DNA from 3 places in the Mesorhizobium sp. WSM4312 genome. Region 2 is predicted to be linked to each of the others. Evidence: riboswitches for the same ligand, from Rfam matches in the RefSeq annotation. Region 2 holds a riboswitch; each other region holds the start of a gene.
What was found. Region 2 has a riboswitch for cobalamin ahead of CK228_RS15150 (DUF1636 family protein). Riboswitches for the same ligand answer to the same signal wherever they lie in the genome.
Positions count from the first base shown of each region.

Region 1: it holds a riboswitch for cobalamin, as region 2 does, so the genes downstream of both, CK228_RS23595 (aromatic ring-hydroxylating dioxygenase subunit alpha) here and CK228_RS15150 (DUF1636 family protein) in region 2, are expected to answer to the same signal.
Region 3: it holds a riboswitch for cobalamin, as region 2 does, so the genes downstream of both, CK228_RS07475 (CbtB domain-containing protein) here and CK228_RS15150 (DUF1636 family protein) in region 2, are expected to answer to the same signal.

Region 1 is NZ_NSFU01000014.1:79,196-88,746, forward strand. Features, by position in the region: gene CK228_RS23565 (sensor histidine kinase) at 1-709, opposite strand, end outside; gene CK228_RS23570 (response regulator transcription factor) at 840-1,541, opposite strand; gene CK228_RS23575 (phosphoenolpyruvate carboxykinase) at 1,885-3,495, shown strand; gene arfB (alternative ribosome rescue aminoacyl-tRNA hydrolase ArfB) at 3,577-4,014, shown strand; gene CK228_RS23585 (alpha-ketoglutarate-dependent dioxygenase AlkB) at 4,105-4,734, shown strand; gene CK228_RS23590 (hybrid-cluster NAD(P)-dependent oxidoreductase) at 4,830-5,924, opposite strand; gene CK228_RS23595 (aromatic ring-hydroxylating dioxygenase subunit alpha) at 5,945-7,192, opposite strand; cobalamin riboswitch at 7,306-7,507, opposite strand; gene CK228_RS23600 (DUF680 domain-containing protein) at 8,001-8,198, shown strand; gene CK228_RS23605 (DUF680 domain-containing protein) at 8,271-8,474, shown strand; gene CK228_RS23610 (DUF680 domain-containing protein) at 8,542-8,793, shown strand; gene ugpC (sn-glycerol-3-phosphate ABC transporter ATP-binding protein UgpC) at 8,878-9,551, opposite strand, start outside.
Region 2 is NZ_NSFU01000008.1:139,299-148,849, forward strand. Features, by position in the region: gene CK228_RS15120 (AraC family transcriptional regulator) at 1-537, opposite strand, end outside; gene CK228_RS15125 (LacI family DNA-binding transcriptional regulator) at 754-1,782, shown strand; gene CK228_RS15130 (sugar ABC transporter ATP-binding protein) at 1,779-3,296, shown strand; gene CK228_RS15135 (ABC transporter permease) at 3,296-4,351, shown strand; gene CK228_RS15140 (substrate-binding domain-containing protein) at 4,423-5,412, shown strand; gene CK228_RS15145 (class I SAM-dependent methyltransferase) at 5,586-6,233, shown strand; cobalamin riboswitch at 6,441-6,647, shown strand; gene CK228_RS15150 (DUF1636 family protein) at 6,738-7,136, shown strand; gene CK228_RS15155 (ABC transporter ATP-binding protein) at 7,133-7,921, shown strand; gene CK228_RS15160 (ABC transporter substrate-binding protein) at 7,969-8,916, shown strand; gene CK228_RS15165 (iron ABC transporter permease) at 8,916-9,551, shown strand, end outside.
Region 3 is NZ_NSFU01000004.1:80,846-90,396, reverse strand. Features, by position in the region: gene CK228_RS07525 (ABC transporter substrate-binding protein) at 1-505, opposite strand, end outside; gene CK228_RS07520 (RidA family protein) at 771-1,154, shown strand; gene CK228_RS07515 (creatininase family protein) at 1,209-2,012, shown strand; gene CK228_RS07510 (tyrosine phosphatase family protein) at 2,019-2,528, opposite strand; gene cobD (threonine-phosphate decarboxylase CobD) at 2,525-3,571, opposite strand; gene cbiB (adenosylcobinamide-phosphate synthase CbiB) at 3,570-4,541, shown strand; gene CK228_RS07495 (hypothetical protein) at 4,559-4,873, opposite strand; gene cobO (cob(I)yrinic acid a,c-diamide adenosyltransferase) at 4,898-5,512, opposite strand; gene cobU (bifunctional adenosylcobinamide kinase/adenosylcobinamide-phosphate guanylyltransferase) at 5,514-6,026, opposite strand; gene CK228_RS07480 (CbtA family protein) at 6,019-6,837, opposite strand; gene CK228_RS07475 (CbtB domain-containing protein) at 6,853-7,032, opposite strand; cobalamin riboswitch at 7,065-7,263, opposite strand; gene CK228_RS07470 (substrate-binding domain-containing protein) at 7,427-8,122, shown strand; gene CK228_RS07465 (aromatic ring-hydroxylating dioxygenase subunit alpha) at 8,230-9,405, shown strand; gene CK228_RS07460 (MFS transporter) at 9,409-9,551, opposite strand, start outside.

The DNA of each region.
Region 1 (9,551 bases), on a different contig from region 2:
GCACGATGGTCGACGGGCTGCCGGTCAGCGCCTTGACCACTTCCGGGAAGGCGGCGCCATTGCCGCCCGGCTGCTCGCGATAGACCGGCAGGTCGGTGTTGCGGAAGAAGTCGAAGATGAACTTCTGGACGCGTTCGACAAGGTCGGGCTCTTCCTCCTCGACCGGCGGCAGATCGTAGCGCAGGATCTGGCCGCGCGAATAGAGGTGGCGCGAATCGAGCAGCAGATTGGCGTCGCGGTCATAGATGCGGGCCCGCGTGCGGGTCGGCGAGATCAGCCGCCGCAGCACTGGCGCGACACGCTCGGGATTGATCGGGAAGTCGAGATTGTCGAGTTGATCCGAGCCCGGCCCCAGGCTTTCGCCGGCCTGCAGCTCAAGCAGCTTTTCCGGGTCGATGCTGATCGAATCGGTTTCGACCGTCGCCGACGCCGCGATCGCGCCGGCGATGATCTCGCCCTGCGTCATCAGGCTTTCGACGCGGGCATCGATCAGCCCGTCGCGGAAGGTGTTGAGGTAGAGGATGCCGGTGACCAGGACAGCCAGGCCGGCAAGGTTGAGAAACAGGATGCGCCGGGTCAGGCTGGAAAAGATGTGGTGGCCGAGGAAGCGGCGCATCGGCACCGTGATCTTCGAGACGAAGGACGGCATGATGCGCGACGGCCGCCTGGCGGCGCCCGTCGGTCTTGTTCGCTGTGCTTCCACTGCCATCGAATAGCAGGCCCTGCCTAATTAGTGAGTAGCGAGTAGGCAGTAGGGAATAGAGAAGTGGCTGAGATCGCGGTAATGTGGCCGCTCGCACCATTCAAAACGGACTACTGACTATTCCCTACTGCCTATTTCACGCTTCGCGGAACCGGTATCCGACTCCGTAAAGGGTTTCGATCATCTCGAAGTCGTCGTCGACAGCCTTGAACTTCTTGCGCAGCCGCTTGATGTGGCTGTCGATGGTACGGTCGTCGACATAGACCTGCTCATCATAGGCCGAATCCATCAGCGCATCACGGCTTTTTACGACACCGGGGCGCTGCGCCAGCGAATGCAGTATCAGGAATTCGGTGACGGTGAGCGTCACCGGTTCGCCCTTCCAGGTGCAGGTGTGGCGCTCCTGGTCCATGACGAGCTGGCCGCGCTCGAGCGAGCGGGCCTGCTGGCTGGGCGCCTTTGCCGCAGCCTCGCGGGCGCTGGCACGGCGCAGCACGGCGCGCACCCGCTCGACCAGCAGGCGCTGCGAGAACGGTTTGCGGATGAAATCGTCGGCGCCCATCTTGAGGCCGAACAATTCATCGATCTCGTCGTCCTTGGAGGTCAGGAAGATCACCGGCAGGTCGGACTTCTGGCGCATCCGGCGCAAGAGCTCCATGCCGTCCATGCGCGGCATCTTGATGTCGAGGATGGCAAGATTTGGCGGACGCGCCGCCAGGCCTTCCAGCGCGGACGCACCATCCGTGTAGGTCTCGACGCGATATCCCTCGGATTCGAGGGCGATCGACACCGACGTCAGAATGTTGCGGTCGTCATCGACAAGCGCGATTGTTGCCATTTCAAGCGGCTCCCTCATGAGCTGTCCCTTCTTTCGTAGAGAAGGGGCTTTTGCAGGACAAATTAGGTACAAAATGTGGCATAGGCCTTGTCCGCTGTCACGCGCGGGGTGCCGCAGGCCACAATCCTACCTCGACATGGATTGGACGAACGAACATCGCCAATCCTTTGGGCAACCGTGAAACTTTTCGCATATATAAACGATTTAAACAACTTTCAAAATTTTTAAATCGATTAATGATTTGATATCATTTGGCTTTTCTGGTTTTGACCATCTCAGCCCGCTCGGTGGGCGTGCCGGAAATGCGCCGGCAAAGATGCGGCAAATCGTAGAAGGGACACCAATGTCGGAAGTCGGCAAACGCAATCCTGCTTGCCCGATCGATCGTATCGGCCTGAAAACCACCGGTATGGTGCGCTATAATTTTGGCGCGGCCGCCCTTTACGAGGAGGCGATCCGGCGCGGCGAGGCCCGGCTGACCGCGCATGGCGCGCTGGTCGCCGAGACCGGACAGCACACAGGCCGTTCGCCAAAGGACAAGTTCGTCGTCCGCGACGCCAACACCGAGGCGCATGTCTGGTGGGACAACAACAAGGCGATCTCGCCGGCCCAGTTCGAAACGCTGTTCGCCGATTTCCTTGCTCACGCCGCGGACAAGGATCTCTATGTTCAGGACCTCGTCGGCGGCGCCGATGCCGAGCTGAAACTGCCGACGCGCGTCATCACCGAGTTTGCCTGGCACTCGCTGTTCATCCGCAATCTTCTCATCCGTCCGGACAAGGCCGAGCTCGAACAGTTCGTGTCGGAGATGACGATCATCGACCTGCCGTCCTTCCGCGCCGACCCCGCCCGCCACGGCAGCCGCGCGGAAACGGTGATTGCCGTCGACCTTACCCGCAAGATCGTGCTGATCGGCGGCACCTCCTATGCCGGCGAGATGAAGAAGTCGGTGTTCACCATGCTCAACTATCTGCTGCCGCAGAAGGGCGTGATGCCGATGCATTGTTCGGCCAATGAGGGGCCGGCCGGCGAAGCGGCCGTCTTCTTCGGGCTTTCCGGCACCGGCAAGACGACACTGTCGGCCGATCCGTCGCGCACGCTGATAGGCGACGACGAGCATGGCTGGGGCCCGCACGGCATCTTCAATTTCGAAGGCGGCTGCTACGCCAAGACGATCAAGCTGTCGGCTGAAGCCGAGCCGGAGATATTCGCCACCACGCAGCGCTTCGGCACGGTGCTGGAAAATGTCGTGCTCGACGCCGACGGCGTGCCGGACTTCAACGATGGCCGCCTTACCGAAAACACACGCTGCGCCTATCCGCTCGACTTCATCCCTAACGCCTCGAAGACCGGGCGCGCCAGTCATCCCAAAAACATCATCATGCTGACCGCCGACGCCTTCGGGGTGATGCCGCCGATCGCGCGGCTGACCCCGGCGCAGGCGATGTATCATTTCCTCTCCGGCTATACGGCCAAGGTGGCCGGAACCGAAAAGGGCGTCACCGAACCCGAAGCGACGTTTTCGACCTGCTTCGGCGCTCCGTTCATGCCGCGCCACCCCTCGGAATACGGCAATCTGCTGCGCGAGCTCATCGCCAGCCACGGCGCCGATTGCTGGCTGGTCAACACCGGCTGGACCGGTGGCGCCTACGGCACCGGCAAGCGCATGCCGATCAAGGCGACACGCGCTCTGCTGGCCGCCGCGCTCGACGGCTCGCTGAAGACAGCCGAATTCCGCGCCGATGCCAATTTCGGCTTCGAGGTGCCGGTGGCGGTGCCTGGCGTCGATAGCGCCATTCTCGATCCGCGCTCGACCTGGGCCGACAAGCCCGCCTATGACCGCCAGGCGGCAAGACTGGTCGGCATGTTCGCCGTCAACTTCGAGAAATTCGAGCCGCATGTCGATGCAACCGTCATGGGTGCGGCGCCACGCATGCAGGAAGCGGCGGAGTAATCGTCACGTCGCTCAGCACCATTGAAGGCTCGATTTCGATCGGGCCTTTTCTTTTGTCCGCCGCCGCGCCATGACTGCGGCATGCCGATCGACGACGACATCATCATATCGGGCGAAGCCGTGATCCATCCCGGTGACCTGCACGAGGATTTCATCCGCTCGTCGGGGCCCGGTGGCCAGAACGTCAACAAGGTGGCAACCGCCGTGCAACTGCGCTTCGACGCGGCCGGCGCGGCCGGCCTGTCGGAACGCGTGCGTGCCCGCACGATCAAGCTTGCCGGCCAGCGCGCCACCAAGGACGGCGTTATCGTCATCGAGGCCGGGCGCTTCCGCACCCAGGAGCAGAACCGGGCGGACGCCCGGGCGAGGCTCACGGCGCTTGTCGCCAAGGCAGCCGAACCGCCGCCGCCACCCCGCAAGAAGACGCGCCCTTCGAAAGGCGCGGTGGAGCGGCGGCTGAAGAGCAAGGCTGGACGCGGCACGATCAAGAAGCTGCGCGGCCGCGTCGGCGACGACTGATCCGTCTGCCAGAACGTTTTCGGGTCGTTGTCAGCGCCTCCGTGTGGCATTCTTCAAGGTCAAAGCAGCAACCGGATTATCACCGACCTCATGCTCGTTTTGCCCAAAGGCGTCCGTCACATGCCGGCCCATCTCTCCCGCGCTGTTCAGGAGGCGCTGGTCGAAGAGGTGAGAGGCATCGTCCAGCAGGCCCCGCTGTTCGTCCCTGCCATGCCGCGCACCGGCAAGGAGATGAGCGTGCGCATGACCAATTGCGGCCTGCTCGGCTGGGTCACCGACAAGGAGCGCGGCTATCGCTACCAGCCGACGCATCCGCTGACCGGAGAGCCATGGCCGCCGATCCCAGAGGGCCTGCTCAATCTTTGGCGGCAGGTGTCGGGCTATCCGAATCCGCCGGAGGCCTGTCTTATCAATTTCTACACGGCCGACGCGAAGATGGGCCTGCACCAGGACCGCGACGAGGCCGATTTCTCGGCGCCTGTCGTCTCTGTCTCGCTGGGCGACGATTGCCTGTTCAGGGTCGGCCAGACGACGCGCGACGGCGCCACCAAATCGTTCAGGCTGAAGAGCGGCGACGTCGTCGTGCTCGGCGGCGAGGGCCGTCTCGCCTTCCACGGCGTCGACCGCATCTATCCCTCGACCTCGGCGCTGCTCAAGAACGGCGGCAGGATCAATCTGACGCTGCGGCGGGTGACGAAGCCGAACGAGAACGCCTTATAAGCCGATCCTGACGCGCGCCCTACCGAGGTCGCCAGGGTCCTGGAAACAGCCGCAACTGCTTGGCAAGGCTGCCGCGCCGGGGCCGCCCGACGCTGTCACGCCTCTATTTCGAGAGCCGAAAGCGGCTTCGAGCAGCAAGCGAGGATGAAGCCGTCATCGATCTCGTGATCGAGGATGCCGCCATTGTGGCTCATCTCGACGGCGCCGGAGACTTTCTTCACCTTGCAGGTTCCGCACAGGCCGAATTCGCAGGCCGCGGGGATCCGCACACCCGAGGAACGCGCCGTCTGCAGCACGGTCTGGCCGGCGATGCACTCGGCATCGACATCCGAAAGCGCGAAGCGGATCGGTGTTGCCTCGATAGGAACGGCAACGTCTTCCCCAGGCGATGCGGACGGCGCCGGGACTTCCTCAACCGCGGGGGCGGCAAAGCTCTCCTGGTGGTATTTCGTCATGTCGAAGCCGGCGGCTTCAAGCATGCCGCGCACGGCGCGCATGAAAGGATCCGGACCACAGCAGAAGATCTCGCGTTCGCGGAAATCGGGCGCCAGCAGCGGCAGCCGGATCGCGTCGATGCGGCCCATATGGCCATACCAGCCCTCGCGGCTCGACCGCTCCTCGATCATGAAGCCGAGCGACAGGCCCGGCATATGGCCGCCGAGCAGTTCGAGTTCCTTGCGGAAGATGATCTCTTCGGCGCGCCGCGCGCAGTTGACGAAGCCGACATCGGTCCATGGCGCGCAATCGTTCAGCCAGCGCAGCATCGACATCATCGGCGTCACGCCGGAACCGGCCGAGATGAACAGATATTTGGCCGCCGGGTGGCTGTGCAGCGAAAAGTCGCCGCTCGGCCCATAAGCCTTGACGTGCGAACCGGGCACAAGGTGTTCGAACATCCAGCGTGTGCCGATGCTGCCGGCCTGCGCCTTCACCGTCACCGCGATCGAGAACGGCCGTGACGGCGACGACGACAGCGTATAGGTGCGCATCAGCGGTCCGTCCGACGTCGGCAGTTCCAGCGTCACGAACTGGCCCGGCTTGTAGCGGAACCAGGTCTGGTTGTCGGAGCGGAAGGTGAAGGTCTTGACGTCAGGCGCCTCGTCGCTGACGCCGATCACTTCCAGCACCTGCAGCCTGTCGTTCCAGGGCGCCATCTGATCGAGATGGCGATAGAGGCCAAGATCCGTCATCGCGTTCATCCCCAAACCTCTCAGGCGACACTGCGCAAAGCCGGCCGGCCGTCTTGGGCAAGCCGTGGGCCGATGAAGGACGCGTACCATTCGACAAACTGGATCACGCCGCCCTCGTGCAGCTCCGAATAGGGGCCGGGCTCATAGGCCGGCGACAGAATGCCGAAGGCGTTTTCCTCGACGATGCGGCGATCCTGGTCGTTGGTCTCGGTCCAGACATGGGTGAGTTCGGCAAGATCGTAGTCGACGCCCTCGACTGCGTCCTTGTGCACCAGCCATTTGGTCGTCACCGCGGTTTCCGTGGCGCTGATCGGCAGCACGCGGAAGGTGACGGCATGGTCGCCGAGGATGTGGTTCCACGTCGTCGGATAGTGATAGAGCAGCAAGGAGCCGATGCGGTCGGCCGAGACGCTGTCGGACAGGTTCTTCTTCACCGCCCGCTTGCCCGTCATCGTGTAGCTGACCGCATCGCGCAGCAGCGGCGCGCGGGTGGCGCGGTATTGCCCGGCCGGATCGATGCGGAACTTGCTCGGCAGCCCGGCCGCCTCGCATTTGGCCCAGTGTGCCAGCATTTCCGGATCGCTGTCGGCGCCTTGCACGCCGGTCACCGTCGGGGCTTCCGGGAAGGTCTTGCACAGTTCCGGGTGATTGCCGGCGCAATGATAGCACTCGCGGTTGTTTTCCCAGACGAGCTTCCAGTTGCCCTTCTCGACGATCGTGCTCTCGAAGGCGATCTTTGCTTCGCTGAGCCGGTGCGGCTTGAGATAGGGTTCGATCATCGCCCGCATCGGCGCGAAGTCGGCGGGTTCCTTGGCCAGGCAGATGAAGATATAGCCGGCCACGCTTTCGCAGGCGACCGGCTTCAGGCCGAACTGGCTTTTGTCGAAGCCGTCTGCCATCTGGCGGGCAAACAGCAGCCTTCCGTCCAACTCATAGGTCCATTGGTGATAGGGGCAGACCAGCTTGGCGGCCATGCCCTTGTCGGTGTTGCAGACGCGGCTGCCGCGGTGGCGGCAGGAATTGTGGAAGGCGTTGATCTTGCCCTGCTGATCGCGCACCAGCACGACAGGGTAGTCGCCGATCTGTACGGTGATGAAGCTGCCGGGCTTGGGCAGTTCGCAATCATGGCCGACGAACAGCCATTCGCGATACCAGATCAGCTCCATGTCGAGCTTGAAGAAATCGGGATCGGTATAGAAGGGCTGCTCGAGCGAGAAGCCCTCTCTGCGGCCATTCAACAGCCTCAGCATATCGTTGCGCGCATCCATGTCCTGTCCTCATACTTCAAGGACTGAACTGGTGGTGATTGAGGAAGGATGAGACGCAACTCGGCGAAAGCCGGGCACGCGCGATCCGCCTCTTGACCGCCCACCGCGATCAGTCGAGTTCAAAAATCTCGGGCTGGTTTCCGGGCTCTGGAGTGTCCTTGCGGACGGTCGCGACACCTTCCCAGGCTTTTGCCCAGTGGTCTCCCGTTGCGACTTGAACTCCACCACCGTTGCGGGGGCAGCGCCGGATTTTGACCGGCTTCCCAATTCTCCGCCCCGTCGTCACGAAGCGGCACCTGAGATGACATGATCTAATCACGACAGCGTTTGCGACATCGGCATGAAAGCGACATCGTATCCATGCGGCGCGACACGCATGCGCAACGATCAGGTCACGGGCAGCGGTCACGAAAATCGCCTCCGCCGATAGCTGTGCCGGCTGTCAAAATCGACCCGGAACTGGGGCAAAAGAGGTTAACGGTTCGAAAAGTGACTATTAGCAGACTCTAAAATCGAACCGAACGGTTCGTTTCTGTTGACGGTGCGTGCAGGACGGTGTGAACGATGGACCTCCGATACAGTCTGTGACCTTGCGGCTGGCGTTTACTAAGTGGTTGATATCAACAAGAAAAATGCATGGCTCGGAAGCCCTGGCACAATTTCAAGTGGTGGATTCTTGGTCCACACGGAACAACTTCGTGATTGGAAACGGCGAACTGGCTTTCCCACATCGGGCCTGTCCGAACGACGCGATTTCAATCCCAAGACACGCCGCTAGACGGACGGAAAAAATACTGGAGTACCAAAAATGAAAAAGATTGTTCTCACTGCCGCCGCCCTTCTGGCTATTTCCGGCAGCGCCTTTGCTGGTAGCGACCACTATGGTTCGAATGCCGCCGCAGCCGCGGCTGTCGACAGCTCGTACACCGCTTCGACCAACAAGTCGGAGCCGGCTGCTCAGACGCCTGCCCAGGGCGCCGATCGCAACCTCTTCGGCAACAACTAACAACAGATCCCGGCCGACAGCGGGCTTTTCGCCCGCCGCTCTGGCCGACCTTGAGAAATTCAGGAGACTAACATGAGCAAGATCATCCTTGCTGCCGCCGCCGTTCTGGCCATTTCCGGCAGCGCCTTCGCTGGCAGCGACAACTACGGTTCCAACGGTGCCAACCAGTCGGCCGCTGCGGCCGACCATTCCTACACGGCTTCGGTCGACAAGTCGGCTCCGGCCACCCAGCTGCCTGCTCAGCAGGGCGCTGACCGCAACCTCTTCGGCAAGTAATGCCGGTTTACGGGAATGGCGGCGATGCCGGCCATTCCCGTGAAATCCAGAAATTCAGGAGACTAACATGAACAAGATCATCCTTGCTGCCGCCGCCGTTCTGGCCATCTCCGGCAGCGCTTTCGCGGGCAGCGACAATTTTGGTTCCAATGGCGCCAACCAGCCCGCCGTGACTTCGCCCGCCGCAACTTCGATTGACAACTCGCGTACGGCTTCGATCCGCGAGAGCGGCTCGCCTGTCTACAAGCTGCTCAATTCGTCGGGCGACGCGCAGAAGTCCGCTCCTCAGGGCAGCGACCGCAACCTCTTCGGCCGTTAACAGCCGTAGCTGATTTCCAAAAAAGAGCGGCGGGCCTGGCCCGCCGCTCTTTTTTGTTGCCTTGACCCAGCAGGACCGGCGGCCTCAAGCCGCTTTTGCTTCCGGCTTTTGCAGCGCGAAGGAATGTCCGTCCGCATCGAAGATATGCAGGTCCTCGGCATTGGCGCTCAGCCGCAATGTCGAACCGCGCTTGACCTCGACATTGCCCGGCAGTTTGGTCACCAGCGGCAGGTCGGCGCGGCCGATATCGACATAGACCAGCTGGACCTCGCCGAGCTGCTCGACATAGTCGACCGTTCCCTCGAACAGATAGTCCGCGCCGCTGGCGATCATCAGGTCTTCCGGCCGCACGCCGAAACTGACCGCCGCGCCCTTGGCCGAGGCCGGCGTGGTGATCGGCACCGCCGCCTTGCGGCCGCCGACATGGCTGACGACGGTCGGGTTGCCGGTCTTGTCGATGGTTGCCGGCAGGATGTTCATGGCCGGTGAGCCGATGAACTGGGCGACGAACAGATTGCCGGGTTTCTTGTAAAGGTCCATCGGCGTGCCGACCTGTTCGACATGGCCGTCCTTCAGCACCACGATGCGGTCGGCCAGCGTCATCGCCTCGACCTGGTCGTGGGTGACATAGATCATCGTCGTGTTGGGCATCGATTCCTTGAGCTTGGCGATCTCGATGCGCGTGGCGACGCGTAGCGCGGCGTCAAGGTTCGACAGCGGCTCGTCGAACAGGAACACTTTCGGATTGCGCACGATGG
Region 2 (9,551 bases):
GCAGACGCCATAGGCGACGTCACCGGTCTCGCCCGGAATGTTGCCGATAAAGGGGCTGAAGCGTTGCCATTGCATCGGAATGGCGGCGCTGGTCTCGCAGCTGTAGCGCTCGCCGAGCCCCGCGATGAGGAACGGCCGGCTGGTCTCGAAGCGTGGCGGTTCGAGCTTGGCAAGAAAGGACTGGTCCATCAGGATCGGCTCCACGAGTTCGAGGGTCTTTGTCGAGCCTTGCGCTCGCACCAGTTCCGGCGTCGTGTCGAACTGGTCGCGGAAGGCCCGGGTGAAGGCCTCATGCGAGTTGTAGCCGGCATCGAGCGCCACCGAGAGGATATCGGGCGCCCCGTCGGCGAGCCTGCGTGCCGCCTCGGTCAGCCGGCGCGCGCGCATATAGCCCATGACAGAGCGGCCGGTGGCGGCACCGAAGGCGCGCGTCACATGAAAGCGCGATACACCGCTGCTTTGAGCGACGTCGTCGAGCGAAATCGCCTCCGGCAGATGGCTTTCGACAAACCACAGCGCTTTCTCGGTCGGGTTCATGGGCTTCTCGCATTGGGTCGGACCATCTTGCCGCTTTCTTCCGTGACAATTTGATCGAAATTGCGCAGCGCGCGAATTTCGTCGAACAAAGTCATCGAATCGATTGCGCAAACGTTTCGATGACAATATGCTCTGCCGAAATCCGCCAAAGCCAATGAGAGCGGACTGGACGCATCATCAGGGAGGAGCGCTTGCCAGCACTCCATTTGAGCCGCCATGCCGACAATGGCTGAGGTCGCGCGCCGCGTCGGCGTATCGGTTTCGACCGTCTCGCATGTCATCAACCGCACCCGCTTTGTCTCGCCGGAGAAGGCGCGGCTCATCAATGACGCGATCGCCGCGATGGGCTATCAGCCCAACGAGCTGGCGCGGTCACTGAAAGTGGCCTCGACCAACAGCGTCGGCCTGGCGATCTCGGCGATTTCCAACCCTTATTTCACCGACATCATCTGCGCGGTGGAGGCCGAATGCGCGCGCCTCGGCCTCATGGTCTTCCTCTCCGACACGCAGGAGGATCCCGACCGCGAGCTTTCGGTGGTGCGCGCGTTCCACCAGCGTCGCGTCGACGGTGTCATCCTGGCGCCGTCGGGCGCGCCGCAGCGCGCTATCGATTACCTGGCCGAGAAGAAGCTGCCCTGCGTGCTCATCGACCGTTTCGCCGACGAGCGCTTCGACCAGATCGGCGTCGAGAACCAGTCATCGATGCGCGCGCTGATCGACCATGTCGCCGCCTTCGGCCACACGCGCATCGGCTATATCGCCGGCCAGCCGGGCCTGGCGACGACGCGCGAACGCGTCGAGGCCTTTCGCGCCTCGCTGGTCGCCAATGGACTTGAATGCCTGCCGCACTATGTCTCGCCGGAGAATGTCGACACGGCGAGCGCGACCGCATCGACCCATGCGATCCTGTCTCTGCCGTCGCCGCCCACCGCACTGGTCACGGGCAACAACATGACGACCATCGGGGCAGTTCGCGCCATCCGCGAGAGGGGGCTCTCCATCCCCGGCGACCTCTCGCTAGCCGGCTTCGACGACTTCGAATGGGCCGATTGTTTCGAGCCGCGGCTGACACTGGTCGCGCAACCCTGCACCGAGATCGGACGGCAGGCGGCCGCCCTGCTGTGCGCTCGCATCGCATCGACCGACCTGGAGCCGCAGGCGGTGCGGTTGCGGGCGGCGCTGCAGGTGCGAGAGTCCTGCGCGAGGCCGGCCTCCCATGAGGTCAGCCCCATGAGGTCGGCATGAGCGCGCCGCTGCTTTCCGTCACCGGCGCGGTCAAGCGCTTCGGCGGCGTCCAGGCGCTGCGCGGCGTCGACTTCGACCTCAAGGCGGGCGAGATCCATGCCCTGCTTGGCGAAAACGGCGCCGGCAAATCGACGCTGATGAACCTGTTGTCGGGCGTCTACACGCCGGACGAGGGCACCATCCACATCGACGGCAAGCAGGTAGCCTTCAACAACCCGCGCGAGGCGCAGGCGGCCGGCATCGCCACGATCTTCCAGGAACTCGACCTGGTGCCGACGCTCGACGTCGCCGCCAACCTTTTCCTTGGCCGCGAGTTGATGCGGCCGGGTGGTTTCCTCGACGTGCCGGCAATGCGCAGCGAAGCGCGCAAGCGTCTCGAAGCCATCGAATTGGCCATCGATCCGGCCAGCATGGTGGCGAACCTGTCGATCGGCCAGCGCCAGGTCGTGGCGATCGTCAAGGCGCTGTCCTACGCCTCGCGCGTGCTGATCATGGACGAGCCGACGGCGGCACTCACGGTAGGTGAGGTCGACAGGCTGTTCGACATCATGCGCAAGCTCGCCGCCAGCGGCGTCGGCATCGTCTACATCTCGCATCGCCTAGAGGAGGTACCGCAGATCGCCGACCGGGTGACGGTCATGCGCGACGGTCGCGTCGCCGGCGTCACCGAGCCGCACGCGCCGCAGGCCGAACTGGTCCGGCTTCTGGTCGGCCGGCCGCTGGATGAGCTTTATCCCGAGCGGTCGACGAAGGCCGGCAAGACGCTGCTCAGCTTGCGCGATGCCAGCTTCAGGCTCGCCCATGAAAGCGCCGGCTGGCAGCCGCCGAGCGGCGTCTCGCTCGACGTCAAGGCGGGCGAGATCGTCGGGTTGGCCGGCATCATGGGGGCTGGGCGCACCGAATTGCTCAGCGCGCTCTATGGCACCGGCCTGTCCGGCCGTTGGGAAGGCGAGGTCGCCATCGATGGCCGGCCTGTAAGGCTGGATTCGATCAGGGCGGCCCGCGCGGCCGGCATCGCCTTCGTCACCGACGACCGGCGCGGCAGCGGGCTGATGCTCAGAATGGCGGTGGGCCTCAACCTGGTGATGTCGGTGATCCGCCGCATCTCGCCCCTCGGCCTGATGTCGCAGCGCCGCCAGGCGGATGCGGTAAAGCAGTCCTTCGGCCAGTTCGATATCAGGCCGAAGAATCCCGACATCGCCGTCGGCGCGCTTTCCGGCGGCAACCAGCAGAAGGTGGTGCTGGCCAAGGAGATCCTCGGCAATCCCCGTCTGCTGCTGCTCGACGAGCCGACTCGCGGCGTCGATGTCGGCGCCAAGGGCGAGATCTACGCGCGGCTGAGGCAGTTGGCGGCGCAGGGGCTCGGCATATTGGTCGCGTCCAGCGAGATGCCGGAGCTCATCGGCCTGTGCGACCGGATCGTGGTGCTGCGCCAGGGGCGCAACGTGGCGGAATTCATCGGCGGCGTCGACGAGCACACAGTGCTTGACGCGGCAAATGGCAGGGAGGCCTGATGTCTGACCAGAAGATTTCGGTGGCAGCGAGCCCGGCTGTGCCGGCGGCAGCGCCAAAGCATCGCGATCCGCTCGCCCTTGTGGTGCGCTTCCAGAGCCTGATCGGCCTGGTGGTGGTGGCGATCGGCGGCATCATCTTCTCGCCGCGCCGGCACGGCCAGATCCTGTTCCTCGATCCCGACAACATCGCCAACATCGTGCGCGCCGTCTCGGAGACCGGAATCATCGCCATCGGCATGACTTTCGTCATCATCACCGCCGGCATCGACCTGTCGGTTGGCGCGGTGCTCGGGCTGTCCAGCGTCGTCACCGCATCGATGATGATCTCGGGTGGCTTCGGGCTCATTCCCACCATCCTCGCCGTGCTTATCATGGGCATCGTCTTCGGCGCCATCCAGGGCACCATCTCCACCCGCTTCCGGCTGGAACCGTTCATCGTCACGCTCGCCGGCCTGCAGGCGGCGCGCGGCCTGGCGCTGGTCGTCTCGGGCAACCAGTACATCAACATTTCCTATGGCGACGGACCGGGCCTGGCACCGCCGGTGTTCGCGATCCTCGGCGAGCGGTTGTTCAACAACACCGTGCCGGTCGCCACCATCGTCTTTATCGTCTTTGCCGCGATCGCAACGATCGTGCTCAACACGACGCGCTTCGGCCGCTATGTCTTTGCCGTTGGCGGCAATGAGCGCGCGGCGCGAATTTCGGGCGTGCCCGTTTCGATGGTGAAGATCTCGGTCTATGCCATCACCGGTTTTGCCTCGGCCCTTGCCGGCATCGTCCATGCCGGCCAGTTCAATTTCGGCAGCGCCAATGACGGCATGGGCTACGAGCTCACCGCGATCGCCGCCGTGGTCATCGGCGGCACAAGCCTGTTTGGCGGCGCCGGCTCGATGGTCGGCACCGTTGCCGGCACCATCATGCTCGGCGCGCTCGCCAACATCCTGCAGCTGAACAACATCACGCCCGCCATGCAGTTGCTCGCGACCGCCGCGATCATCGTGCTGGCGGCGGTGCTTCAATCCCTCGTTCGCCGCCGCGAGGGGTTGGGTCGTTAGGAGGAAGGCGGCAACAAAGTCGAAGTCAAACCAAGGTCTGGCCCCCCGGCCCGACGAGGAGGAGAGCGAGTATGAAAACCACAAGACAAGGAACGAGGAACACGCTTCATGCCGTGCTTCTGGCAGGCGCGGGCCTGTGCATTGCAGGAGCCGCCCAGGCCGCCGACCCGATGGTCAAGGCCTGCGCCAAGGACGGCCAGTTCATCATCGGCTTCTCGCAGGCCAACAACGCCGAACCCTATCGCCAGCATGTCAATGACGAACTGACGGCGGCGGCCAAGGCCGTGCCGGGCTTCACGCTGCAGATCGCCGACGGCGCCGGCAACGTCAACACGCAGACCTCGCAGGTCGACAATTTCATCACCCAGAAAGTCGATCTGCTGCTGATCTCGCCCTTCGAGGCGGCACCGCTGACGCCGGCGGTGAAGCGCGCCATGGATGCCGGCATCCCGGTCATCGAGCTCGACCGCAAGACGGTCGGCGATCCCGGCAAGGACTACACCGCCTTCATCGGCGGCGACAATTACAAGATCGCGCTCGAGGCCGGCAAATACACCGCCAAGACCTTGCTGCCGGATGGCGGCGAGGCGGCGGTGCTGGAAGGCTTGCCGAGCTCGACGCCGGCGGTGGAGCGGCTGAACGGCTTCAAGGACGGCGTCAAGGGGAATGCCAAGATCCAGGTCGTCGCCGAGCAGGCCGCCGACTGGGTGCCGGACAAAGCCCAGACCGCCTTTGCCGCCATGCTGCAGGCGCATCCCGACATCAAGGTGCTCTATGCCTCCAACGACATGATGGCGGCCGGCGCGCTGCTTGCCGCCAAGGGAGCCGGCAAGGACGTCAAGATCATCGGCACCGACGGCCTGCCTGGACCGGCCGGCGGCATCGAGGCCGTCGCCAAGGGCGACTGGGCGGCAACCTTCACCTACCCGACGGGTGCGAAGGAAGCGATCGAGATGTCGAAGAAGATCCTGCTCGACTGCTCGACCTCGGTGGAGCCGACGGTAACGGTCGAGACGACGGCGATCACGGCGGAGAATGCCAAGCAGCTGATGGGGAAGTGAGGGGCGATTAGAGCTCGGCGCTGAGGTTGAGACAGCAAGGCCCCGCGCGGGGCCTTGCTTTTTTGCTATTGCTAGATCTGGTCGTGCTCGTGCCAGCTTCGGCCCGCCACCCCAGTCGCTTACTTTGCGTTTAGCCCCGTCATGTAAGGATCCGTAATCCCAAGGGGGCGCGAATGCTGGATAATTACGAGGCCGACCGGTTTGGCGTGATTCACCAGATCGACGTCACACCGATCAAATACGACAAGCAGTACATTTCCTATTACGAGGATCTGAGCGACCGGACCATCAAGCTCGGCTATCAGCGGCTTGGCTGGGTGCTGGGGATCACCGGTGAACTACCGCGGTCCGTGCTGGAGATTGGCTATGGCACCGGCACCTTTGTCGAGGCCGCCAAAATTACCGGGGTTGCCGACTGTGCCGGCTGCGACATCACCAGATTTCCGCTGCCCGAGGGCGTCCGCTTTGTCGATTGGGACGAGGCGCTCGCCGGCTCGTGGGATCTGGTCGCCATGTTCGACGTGCTCGAGCACATTCCGGATCTGGGTTTCCTCGCCCGCCTTCAGACCCGCCACCTGGCCATCGCCGTCCCTTACTGCCGCTGGCGTGAACTCGGCGCCGACGGCGAAGCGTGGTTCCGGGCGTGGCGCATGCGTCTGCCCAACGAGCACCTGCACCATTTCGACCGTGACTCGCTGGTGGCGCTCCTCGCGCATTACGGCTTCGAATGCGTGACGCTGAATTGCTTTGAAGACGGGATCAGACTGCGGCCGGGCGAAGCGGGTCCGAATATTCTGTCAGGCTTTTTCAGAAAGCTATAGGCCGGTTCCTCGGCGACCGCGGCCAGGTGTCGTGCCTCCTGCCTGGTGACCGCTCGCGGCTGAAAACCGCAGCCGCGCCGAAGCCGCATTGCGCGACGACAGGGGTTGACATCGCCGCGAAACATCGCTTCAAACGTAATGTTATTACATATGGGGCATGTGGCGACGGCGTCGCAAAAAACTCATTGCGATGCGATCGACGGAAATCTACGGTGGGTGCGTGATGGTCCCCGCGCCGAAAGGCAAGGGGTGAAAAGGGAACACGGTGAGACCTCAAAAGGTCGAGGCCGTGGCTGCCCCCGCAACTGTAAGCGGTGAGCAAGATCCGACATGCCACTGGCCGGCAAGGCTGGGAAGGCTGGATTGCGCCGAGACCCGCGAGCCAGGAGACCTGCCATCAACTGAGTTGACCGGACGGGGTGTGCCGGGAGGAGGCGTGGACGTCGGTCTTGTCGGCCGGCTCGCCAACATCCTTCCGTCGCCAGTTTTGAAAGTGACGGAAAGTTGGACGGCGCCATCGATCATCGTATCATCGTGTGCACGCTTTGCCGCGACGTTCCGACCGGCATCAGGTCGGGCGAAACCCTGTGCGTCGATTTGCGCTCCCGGCTCGCAGCCTGCCATGAACCCGCCGTGGCGCATGGCTTCACGGTCGAAGGCGTCGAATGCATGGCGGCCTGCGCGCGGCCGCTGACGGTGGCCTTCCAGGCGCCGGGCAAGGCCTCCTATCTCTTCGGCTCCATCGACGCCGAGGCCGACGCCGGCGATCTCCTGCGATTTGCCCGACTTTACGCCTCGCTCGCCGACGGCTGGTGCAATTCCGGACAACGTCCGCCGCGACTGGCCGGCAAGACACTGGCCCGCATTCCCGGGCCGGCCAAGTTTCCGGGCAACAGCCGATGACAATGCCACTCCTCGAAGCGCGCGACCTCAGCGCCATGGTCAATGGCCGGCATCTGGTCCACGCCGTCAGCCTGTCGGTGGCCTCGGGCGATCGCCTTGCCATCATCGGCCCCAATGGCGCCGGCAAGACCACGCTGCTGCGCATGCTGTCGGGCATGCTCAGGCCAAGTGCGGGCGAGGTGAAGCTTGGCGGGCGCCGCCTGGACCGTATCGCGACCGCCGAGCGGGCCCTGCATATCGCCGTCGTCGGCCAGACCGACCAGCCGGACCCGCGGCTGGCGGTGATCGACTATGTCGAGCTCGGCCGCGTCCCGCATGCCGGCCTGAGACGCAGGAGCGAGGAGCGCGACATCGTCGTCGACGCGTTGCGCCGGACCGGCCTGTTGCCGCTGCTTGGCCGCACCATCGGCTCGCTGTCGGGCGGCGAACGCCAGCGCGCCCAACTGGCGCGCGCCATCGCGCAGCAACCGAAAGTGCTGTTCCTCGACGAGCCGACCAACCATCTCGATCCGCGCGCCCGCGGCGAGCTGCTCGAGCTCGTGGCCGGCTTCGGCATGACGGTGATCGCCGTGCTGCACGATCTGGCCCTGGTGGCGCCCTTCGCCACCAGGGTCGCGGTGATGAACGAGGCGCGGCTGCATGCGCTGGCGGCACCCCGCGAAGCGCTGACGCAAAAGCTGATCCGCGAGATTTTCGGCGTCGACGTGTTTCGCCTGCGCCATCCGACCGAAGACCGCGAACTCACGGTGTTCGATGTTCCGAACCGCGCCGCGCCGCCATCCTGATCGAGCCCATCCCTCATCCGACACTGTTCAGCCAAGGAGCAAAATCCGTGAAACGCCTCGCCCTGTCGCTCGTCTTCTTGCTGCTGGCCCCGGCAGCCTTCGCCTTCCCGGTCACCGTCGACAGCTGCGGCAAGCCGCTGACCTTCGACGCGCCGCCCAAGCGCGCCGTCATCCATGATCTCAACATGGCCGAAATGGCCTTCGCGCTGAAGCTGCAGCCGTCGATCGTCGGCCTGACCGGCATCACCGGATGGTACAAGGTCGGCCCCGAGTTCAAGGCCGAGCAGGGTTCCATCCCGGAACTGGCGCCCAAATACCCGACGCTCGAAAACCTCGTCGCCGTCGAGCCCGATTTCTTCTTCGCCGGCTGGTACTATGGCATGAAGCCGGGTGGCGACGTGACGCCCGACACGCTCGCCCCGCACGGCATCAAGACCCTGGTGCTGACCGAAAGCTGCGTCCATCTCGACAAGAACCGTCCGGCCGCCTCGATGGACCTGCTCTATGGCGATGTCGAAAAGCTGGGCAAGATCTTCGGCAAGGACGCGGACGCGGAGAAGCTTGTCTCCCGCTGGAAGGCGCAACTCGCGGAAATCATCGCCAAGGTTGGCGACCGCAAGGGGACGCGGGTATTCCTCTATGATTCCGGCGAGGACAAGCCGTTCACATCAGGCAAATTCGCCATTCCGAGCGCCATGATCGCGGCGGCGGGTGGCGACAACATCATGGCCGACATGGACACCAGCTGGGGCAACACGGACTGGGAAACCGTGGCGTCGCGCAATCCGCAGTTCCTCATCCTGCTCGATTACCAGGATGGCGGCGGCTACAAGAAACTGCTCGATTTCTTGAAGGCGCATCCGGCGATGAAGGAGACGGACGCGGTCAAGAACGAGCGCTTCGTGGCGCTGCGCTATGCCGAACTGACGCCCGGGCCGGCAAACATCGAGGCGATCGGCAAGATCGCCAGGGCGATGCATCCGGAAGCGTTCTGATGCTTGTTGCCCCTGGGCATAAATCCGGCGCGCTTTCGGGACACAAGGCATTCGCGCTAGCGATGGTGGCGGGCACGATGGCGATCGTCGCCCTCGTGCTGCTGTCGATCGCCTATGGTTCGACGCTGATCCCACTCACCGACGTCATCGCCTCGCTTGGCCAGGCCGTTGGATTGAACGAACACCAGGTGTCTGGCCCGGTCGGCAAGATCGTCGTCGATCTCAGGCTGCCGCGCACGATCCTGGCGGTGTGTGTCGGCGGCGGCCTCGGCATAACAGGCGCGTTGCTGCAGACGGTGACCCGCAACGATCTTGCCGATCCCTTCCTGTTCGGCCTGTCGTCGGGGGCGGCGGCCGGTGCCGTTTCCGTCATCACCGTCTTTGGTGACACTTTCGGCATCTGGACCTTGCCGGTCGCTGCCTTCACCGGCGGCACACTGGCCGCCTGCATCGTCCTGCTGCTGGTCGCGCGGGTGAGGGGGCAGGGACCCGAACGGCTGATCCTCGCCGGCCTTGCCGTCTCCTTCCTGTTCACGGCCTTGACCAACTATCTGGTTTTTGCCGGTGACCAGCGCGCCGCCCATTCGGTGCTGTTCTGGACGATGGGCGGGCTCGGGCTGGCGCGCTGGGACAAT
Region 3 (9,551 bases), on a different contig from region 2:
AGGGAGCGGTGTTGTAGGTGTAGGGCGCGCGCTTGGCGGCGTCGAAGCCGAGTGCGGTGACCATCCACTGGAAGAACGTCTGCACGCCTTCGTCACCCAGTATGTATTGGTCGGCGTTCTTCAGATCTTCCCACTTGTCCAGCCCCTCGCCGGGGTGGGACATGATCACCTGTGGATCCTTCTGGAAGTCCGCCGCCACCACGCGCATCGGAATACCTTGCTGGACGGCATCGAAGGCCGACAGCAGATTGCCGCCCATGTAGAAATCGATCTTTCCGGCCAAAAGCATCGGCCGGCCGCTGACCTGCGGACCGCCCTGCATGATGGTGACGTCGAGGCCGCAGGCGGCATAGGTGCCGTCGGCCACGGCCTGATAGTAACCACCATGTTCCGGCTCGGCCAGCCAGTTGGTGCCGAAGGTGACTTTTTCATTCGCCGCGGCACCCAGCGTGCTGGCGGCAAGCAAGGCCACCACCGCCACCGAGATCTTCTGTTTTGCGTACATCGACAACCACCCTTTGTTTGCTCCGGCGCCACGCGCCAGGCTCGACACCAAAGATTCAAGAAGCAAGACACATGCCACCGGCGTCACGCGCCGGAACCCGCCCGCCTGCACCACAGCCATCTGCGAAAGCCGGAAAGGTCGTGCTGCACCGAAGGCATCGTGCCTATTTTTTGAACGCCTGTCCACAATCGCACCAGCAAGATGCACCGCCATCTTGAAGCTGGGATGCGTCCCGCCTTAGGCTGACGGCATCCAGGAGATTGCCATGTTCAGATTCCTCACCCCGAAGTCGATCAAGCCGCCCTTTGCCCGCTATAGCCACGGCGTCGAAGTGCCGGCGGGCAAGCGGCTGGTGCTGTGCTCGGGCCAGGTGGCGATCACGGCGGACGACCAGATTCCCGAGGACGCCGGCGCCCAGGCCGAACTCTGCTTCCGCAACATCGAGGCAATCCTCGGCGAGGCTGGGCTGGGGCTCGGGGACATCGTGCGCATCAACGCCTATGTCACCGACCGCGCCTATTTGCGCCCCTATATGGATGTCCGCGACAGGCTGTTTTCGAGCCCTGCGCCGGCCTCGACGCTGATGATCGTTTCCGGCTTTGCCCGCCCCGAATTCAAGGTCGAGGTCGAGGTCATCGCGGCTGGGTGATCGACAGCAGGCCTGTGCCGCGCTAGGTCTCACCGTTCATCGAAGAGGCATGACATGACCGCTGCAAAAAGACGCGTCTGGTGGGGCGACTACCGGACAACCGAATACGCCTCGATCGATCCGGAGGCGACGATCGCCGTTCTGCCGGTGGCGGCGATTGAGCAGCATGGACCGCATCTGCCTGTCTCGACCGACACTTCGATCATGAACGGCATGCTCGACACGGTGATCGCCCGCCTGCCCGACGATCTCGACATCCGCATCCTGCCGGTCCAGGCGGTGGGCAAGTCGAACGAGCACCTGCATGCGCCGGGCACGCTCACTTTGCCGGCAACGACGCTGGTCGAGGCATGGACCGAGCTTGGCGTGTCAATCGCGCGCGCCGGGCTGCGCAAACTCATCGTCGTCAATTCGCATGGCGGCAATGAAGAGATCATGGGCATCATCACGCGTGAATTGCGGGTGCGCGAAAAGATGCTGGCGGTGAAGACGAGCTGGCAGCGTTTTGGCCGCCCGGCCGGCATGTACACCGAACTCGAGGACCGCCACGGCATCCATGGCGGCGATGTCGAGACCTCTTTGATGCTGCATTTCCGGCCCGACCTCGTCGACATGGACAAGGCCGATAATTTCGTTTCCAACGTCGCCGGGGCGGAGACGGAATTTTCGCTGCTGCGCCACACCGGCACACACGCCTTCGCCTGGATCGCTGGCGATCTCAACCCGAATGGCGTGGTTGGCGACGCCAGCATCGCGACATCGGAAAAAGGCAGGCTGACGGCAGAGCATCAGGCCGACGGCTTCATCAGCCTGCTCAGGGATGTGCGCAAGGCGAAGCTCGCCGACTGGCTGAGATAGCCGCTTTTAGCCGTCGATCTTCAGCGCGAACGGCGTGCCTTCGAAGGCGTCGGCGCCGCGGCCGATCGACTGGATCGCCTCGATCATCCGGCCGTTGCGATCGAGCAGCGCGTCGGCCACGGCAATGAGCCGTGGATTGGGTGTCGCCGAGGGCGACAGCGCCCGCAGCGTCCATGCCAGTTCGGCCTCGTCGCGTGTCGGCGCCAGAGCGGCGGCGATGATGTAGGCCGAAGCGGTCGAGCGGCTGATGCCGGCATAGCAATGCACGACCATGGGCTTCGCCTGGTCCCAGCGGCGCGCGAAATCGAGCACGTCGCGCACATGCTCCTCGCCAGGCATCGTCATGCCGTCCTGCGCCACCGCTATGTCGTGCATGACCAGATGCAGATGGTTTTCCCGGGCGATCGAGGCCGGTCGCACCACCTCGGTTCCGGCGGCGAGCAGCGACAGCATGCGGTCGGCGCCGCTCCTTGCCACCGTTTCCTCGACCTTTGCCAGCGAGCAGACATGGATCATTGCTTCGAGCCCTTCGATTGATCCTCGCGCCGCGCCGCCCATTCGGCAAGGGCGGATTCGAGCCGCTCCCATTCCACCTCGCTCCCCGGCAGGCCGGCCCGCAACACAAACGGCCGGTCGTTGAAGTGGCGAAGCAGAATGCCCCTCTCGCCAAGCGCCGAAAACAGGCCGGCGCCATCCGGAAGACTGATATAGCGAAACAGCGTGGTGCCGCCCACGACCGGCACGCCGAAACGGCCGAACAATGCGTCCAGCCGCGCGGCTGCCTCGGCGAGCGATGCCCGCATCGCGTTGTGCCAGCCAATATCGGCAAGCGCGCGAAGGCCATAGTCCAGCGCTGGACCGGCCACTGCCCACGGCCCGAATTGCCTTTGCAGCAATTCCACCGTTGGGCGATCGGAAAGCGCGAAGCCAAGCCGCAGCCCGGCCAGGCCAAAGAACTTGCCGAAGGAACGCAGCACGACGATGCCGCCCTGATCGACGTCGCCGGCGAGGCTGTGCTGGCGCGGGCCGACATCCATGAACGCCTCGTCGACGACCAGCAACCCGCCTCTGGCGCGCAGCCCGGCGGCCAATGCCAGCAACCGGTCGCGCTCGACGACGCGCCCATCCGGGTTGTTCGGATTGACGATGATGGCAAGGTCGGCCTGCGCCAGCGCGGCAAAATCGCTGACTTCGCTCACCTGGTGCCCGGCGATCGCCGCGGCTCGCGCATGTTCGGCATAGGTAGGCCCCAGCACCAATGCCTTGCCGGGTCTCACCAGCGATGCCACGCGCGGCAGCAGGATCTGTGTGCCGGGCGCCGCGACGACGTTGGCCGGCGACGGCGCGCTATAGGTACTGGCCGCGATCTCCGTCAACTCCCCCGCCCGCCCCGCTTCCGGCAATCGCGACAGCGAGGTGGCGGGCAGGTTGAAAAGCGGGTAGGAGTGCGGATTGATACCGGTCGAAAGGTCGACGAACGGCAGAGGAGCGCTGGGGAAAAGCGCCCTCGCCCGGCCAAGACTCCCACCATGGTCCACCGCTCCATCAAGAAGCTTCATGTCAGTCCTGATCGCTTTCCTGTCACTGGCCGTCGAATTTGTCCTGGGTTACCCGGACTGGCTCTTCCGCGCCATCGGCCATCCGGTGACGTGGTTCGGCAGGCTGATATCCTTTCTCGACTTGAGGCTCAACCGCGCCACTGATCCCGACGCGTTGCGTCGCCAACGTGGCGTCCAGGCGCTGCTGGTCATCGTGCTGGTGCCGGCGGTGATCGGCCTTTGCGTGCAGCTTGTCCTGCTCTGGTTCGTTCCGCTGGGGTTTTTCATTGCCGCCCTTCTGGCGACATCGCTGCTGTCACAGAAGAGCCTCCACGAACACGTCGAGGCCGTGGCTGACTCGCTCGAATCGGGCGGCCTCGCCATGGGCCGGGTCGCCGTCTCGCGCATAGTCGGCCGCGATCCCGAAGCGCTCGACCGCGCCGCCGTCTGCCGCGCGGCGATCGAGAGCCTGGCCGAGAATTTTTCCGACGGCATCGTCGCCCCCGCCTTCTGGACCGGTGTCGGCGGACTGGCCGGCGGCGCTGCCTACAAGGCTGCCAACACCGCCGATTCGATGATTGGCCACCGCACCCCACGCCACGAGGCTTTCGGCTGGGCGGCGGCGCGCTTCGACGACTGGATCAACCTGCCTGCCTCAAGGCTGACGGCGCTGCTGATCGTGCTGGCGGCTTTCCTGGTCAAAAACGCCGATCCCCGCAGTGCCTGGCAGGCGGTGTGGCGCGATGCCAAAAAGCACCGCTCGCCCAATGCCGGCTGGCCGGAAGCGGCCATGGCCGGCGCGCTTGGCCTGGCGCTTGCCGGGCCGCGCAGCTATGGCGGCATCGTGGTCGACGACGTCTTCATGGGCGAAGGCGGCCGCCGCGACGTCGACAGCGGCGACATCAGGCGGGCGCTGAAACTCTACCGCGTCGCCGATTATCTGCTGATCGCGCTGTTTGGGGTGGTTTCGGTCGTCGTCATTCTGGCCTGAGTAGATCGAAACCCAACCTACCAAGTGACGCGGACTTCCTTTGCGCTTGGATCAGCTGCCTCGCCGAACCTCTTGATCGCATACCCGCCGGCAGCCACGGGAGACGATTTCAATATAGGTTCGATCACGACAAAAAGTCGTTCAGCATCTGGCCCGTACATGTAGAGGACGCACTCACCCTCACCAAACAAATCGCCGTCAAACTCTCCGACCGAACCACCCCCAATGGCTTGCTCTAGCCGTTCCTCCAACGCGCGAACGGATTCGTGCTCTCGCGGCGTTCCAAACTGACCGTCATTGAGACGAAGATAGACGATTACAGCTTGTTCCAAACAACGCTCCTGCTTGCCAAGCGACTAGAACTCGATCCCCTGCTGCGCTTTCACGCCTGCCGAAAAATGGTGCTTGGTCACGCCCATTTCGGTGACCAGGTCCGCCGCCTCGACCAGCGCCGGCTTGGCGTTGCGGCCGGTGACGACGACATGCAGTCCCTCGCGGCGTGCCTTAAGCTCGGCAACCACCTTGTCGAGATCGAGATAATCATAGCGCAGCGCGATGTTGAGTTCGTCAAGCACGACAAGGCTGATCGAGGGATCGGCGATCAACTCCAGCGCCTTGGTCCAGGCAGCCTCGGCGGCAGCGATATCGCGCTTCAGATCCTGCGTCTCCCAGGTAAACCCCTCGCCCATTGCGTGCCAGACGACGCGGTCGCCGAAAGCGGCAAACGCATCCTTCTCGCCGGTGTGCCATTTGCCCTTGATGAACTGCACGACGCCGACGCGCTTGCCGTAGCCAAGCATCCGCAGCGCCAGGCCGAAGGCAGCCGTGGTCTTGCCCTTGCCCGGACCGGTGTTGACGATCAGCAGGCCCTTTTCGACCGTCTTGCTCGCCACCTCGGCATCCTGCACCGCCTTGCGCTTGGCCATCTTGGCGCGATGGCGCTCTTCGTCCTTATTGTCGATGTCGGTCATGTCACTTCACCTTCAGCGGTAGCCCCGCCACCATCAGCAGCACCGTATCGGCGATCACCGCGATCTGCTGGTTGAGCCGGCCGGCCGCGTCTCTGAAGCGGCGTGCCAGCGCATTGTCCGGCACGATGCCTTGCCCGACTTCGTTGGAGACCACGAACCACGATCCGCGCGGCCGCGACAGCACGTCGGCGAGCCGCCGGCATTCTGCGTCCAGATCATGGTCGGCCAGCATATGATTGGTCAGCCACAGCGTCAGACAATCGACAAGCACCGGCTGGTTGTCGGGTAGCGCTTCGAGCGCGCCAGCGAGATCGAGCGGCGCATCGATGGTCGCCCACCCCTCACCGCGCCGCGACCGATGCAACGCGATGCGCTCGCGCATTTCGTCGTCATAGGCTTCAGCGGTGGCGATATAGGCCCATGGCGGCGGCAGCGCCGTCGCCAGGGTTTCGGCATGCGCGCTCTTGCCGGAGCGCGCACCGCCGATGATGAAGGTCAAACTGCGATCAGGCAAAGCTGTCGCGCAGGCTGGTCGCCGTGCCGGTGAAGCGTCCGCGTACCACGCCGACAACCGCGCCGAGCACCAGCCAGAACACCAGATTGGTCAGCGTTACCGCCACCACGAACTGGTGATGCAGGCCTTCGGGGATCGACGTTACGAAGCTGTCCGGCTGCGGCGCACCGACGATATGCGGCGCCACGATCAGGACCACCGCAAGGATCGCCAGCGGCAACGATTTGCGGAAGGCGAGAAGACCCAGGCCAGCCGCTGTCGCCGCCACCGTCGCCCACCACCAGATCTGGCGTTGGGTGAGGTCGGCCACCGGCATGGCCGGTAGTTCCGGCGGCAGACCGAGACCTGGCGCCAGCGTGAAGATGGCAAAGCCGGCAAGACCCCAGAACACGCCCTGGCGCCAATTGCCGATGCCGCCGGCGAATTCCGAAACCGCGACCAGGATCAGCGCGAAGCCGATGCCGGTGACGACATTGGACACCACGTTGAAGGCAAAGCGCTCGAAGCCGTCGGCCGGTGCCCAGCCTTCTTCTTCGGCCGGAGCGGCGGCTGCGGCCGGAGCCGGGGTGGCGGCGCTCATGGCGTTCGATGCCGCCGGTGCGGCGGAGCTCGTGGCGTTGCCGCCGGCGGCCTCAGTTGGCGCCGCAGGTGCGGCGGCATGGTCATGGCTATGGCCGCCTTCGGCCTGCTCGTAGACTTCCGCCTTGAGGATCAGCGGCACGGTTGCATAGGCCTGCATGCAGGCGAGGACGACACCGGCCACGAGCCCTGCGATCGCCGCGATGAACACGACGTTGCGAAACAGATTCATGATGTCAGATCCTCGTCAGTGGCAGGGAAACGCCATCGAATGCCGGTTGTCATGACCTGCATTGTGGACCGCATCGATATGCGAGAAGCCGACAAAGCCGATGATGAACGTGCCGAGCAGCGCGGCAAGCGCCAGCTGCATGAAGCGCGACTGCGAGGAGACGGAGGCGCCGAGGGAGACGGAAGCGGTATTCATATCTTGTCCTTTCACCCTCCACCCGAGGGCCTGTCAGTTTTGCCGTCGTCGGCAGGTCTCCTGGCTCACGGATCAGCGCCCTTCCCCACCTTCCCGAAGACGAATCTTCAGTGGCATATGGAGAGGACTACCGCACACAGTTGCGGGGGCAGCCACGGCATTGGGCAAGAATTTCGCCCGCACCGCATTCCCTCTTGGCTCCAAAACGGAACCGACGACTGCATGACTATAGGGAAAATCGCGACACGCGGCAAACCAAATTCCGCCGGCAAACAGCGCGATTGCGCCATGCCGTCCAGGCACGCCAATTGACATTTCTCCTGGTCGGGTGTCGGCTGGCGCATCAGAGGAAGCCGACCATACAAGGTCGTTTCGGCCGATTTCAGGTTAGGCCATGAATGATATCCGGCTTTTTGGCGCTATTGCGGTCCGACCCGCCGTGCTTGATCTCATATCTCAGTTCGAAACGGCCACAGGATTCACAGTTGCGGTCAAGTGGGAACTCAATCCGGCAGTCAGGAAACAGATCGAGGCTGGGGAACCTTTTGACCTCGTCATCATCAATCCGAACCTGCTTCAGGATCTGACCGCCTTGGGAAAGGTCAGGGCGGGAAGCCAGGTAGCGTTTGGCCGGATCGCAATGGGGGTGGCGGCCAAGGCAGGTAGTCCGCCGCTCGACATTGGCTCCGTGGAAGCATTCGAACAGGCATTGAAGAGCGCCAGATCCATCGCCTACGCCAGTGAAGGAACCAGCGGAGGCTACTTCTCCGGTTTGCTCGAACGCTTGGGAATAGCCGATGAGGTGAAGCCTAAGCTGGTGGCCATACCAGGAGGGCAGACAGCGCCGGCCGTGGGCCGTGGGGAAGCCGAGTTGGGGGTCGTTCCCGTGACTTCGATTCTCGCCGCCGCGCCCGAGGTCATGCTGATCGGTCGGTTTCCGGCGCAACTCCAGAGTTACATCGACTTCGCTATTGGCATCAGCGTGGATCCAACGGACGCGGAAGCCGCCAGGAAGCTGTCGGAATTTCTGACGTCGACGGCCGTTGACGGTATCCTGGCGGCAAAGGGCATCGAGCGCCGCGTGAGGTGAGACGTCAATCCTGAAGTCTGTCCCATCGCGCCACAATGGCGGCGGTGTGCGGCAATTGACAAAGATGCCGGCCGGGTGTCGGCTGGCCGCTTCACAGGAAGCCAGCCATGCAGCCCACTGCCAGCGAGCGCGCCCCTTACAATGGCCTGACCCGGGCCGAATCGACCCTGCCCTCGTCGGCCTATTGGGACGGTGAGAGCTACCAGCTCGACCTCGACGCCATCTGGTACAGAAACTGGCTGCTCGTCTGCCGCGAGGCCGATCTGGCAAAGCCGCTGGCCTTCCGCCGATTCCGCATCGGCACGCAGGACATCATCGTGCTGCGCGACGACACCGGCGCTTTGCGTGCCTTCCACAACACCTGCCGCCATCGTGGCTCGCAGCTTTGCCAGGAGAGCGAGGGCCGGCTGAAGGCGCGGCTGATCACCTGCCCCTACCATGCCTGGTCCTATTCGCTGCGCGGCGACCTCGTGCGCGTGCCATCTAAATCGCTGCCTGATGGATTCGACAAGGCCGACCATCCGCTCTACCGCGTCGCGCTCTCGGTGTGGCGCGGCTTCGTCTTCATCAATCTGCAGGAGGATGCGGCGGGCTCCGCGCAGGCCTCCTTCGACCCGGCCTCCGGCGATCTCGGCAACTGGCCGCTGGAAACGCTGGTATCGGGCCATGTGCTGCGCAAGGTGATGCACTGCAACTGGAAGATCTTTTGGGAGAACTTCAACGAGTGCCTGCACTGCCCGGGCATCCACAAGGACCTGTCGCGCCTGGTGCCAATCTATGGCCGCGGCCTGATGAGCCGGCACGACGATCCCGAATGGACGCGCCACGCCGACAATGACGCGCCGGAGTTTTCCGGAGGCCTGCGTGCCGGCGCCGAGACCTGGTCGCGCGACGGCAAGACGCACGGGCCGGTCTTCTCCGGGTTGACGCCGGCCGAACGCGTCGCCGGCCAGACCTACGCCACCAGCCTGCCCTCAATGTTCATCGTCGGCCATGTCGACTATGTCAGGACGGTACGCCTGGTGCCGCTCGGTCCCGAACAGACGCAGCTTATCGCCGAATGGCTGTTCGCGCCCGAGGCGCTGGCCGCGACCGACATCGACAACATCGTCGCCTTCGGCACACAGGTGCTGGAAGAGGACGCCGCCATCTGCGAGGTCAACCAGAGGGGCCTGCGCTCGATGCGCCACCATGCCGGCGTGCTCATGCCCGAGGAGTATGACCTGCACCGTTTCCACAACTGGGTGCGCGAGCGTCATGCGGCGCTTGCACCAAAGCCGTGATCCTCACAGTGACTTCGGCAGGTATCGCCACGTGACAAAACCGCAAACCGCCGCGAGCAGACCAAGCGTGACGAACACCGAGCCCAGCCCGAAGAAGGCGAGCACCACCGAATAGACCAGCGGCGGCGTCAGTTCGGAAAAATCGA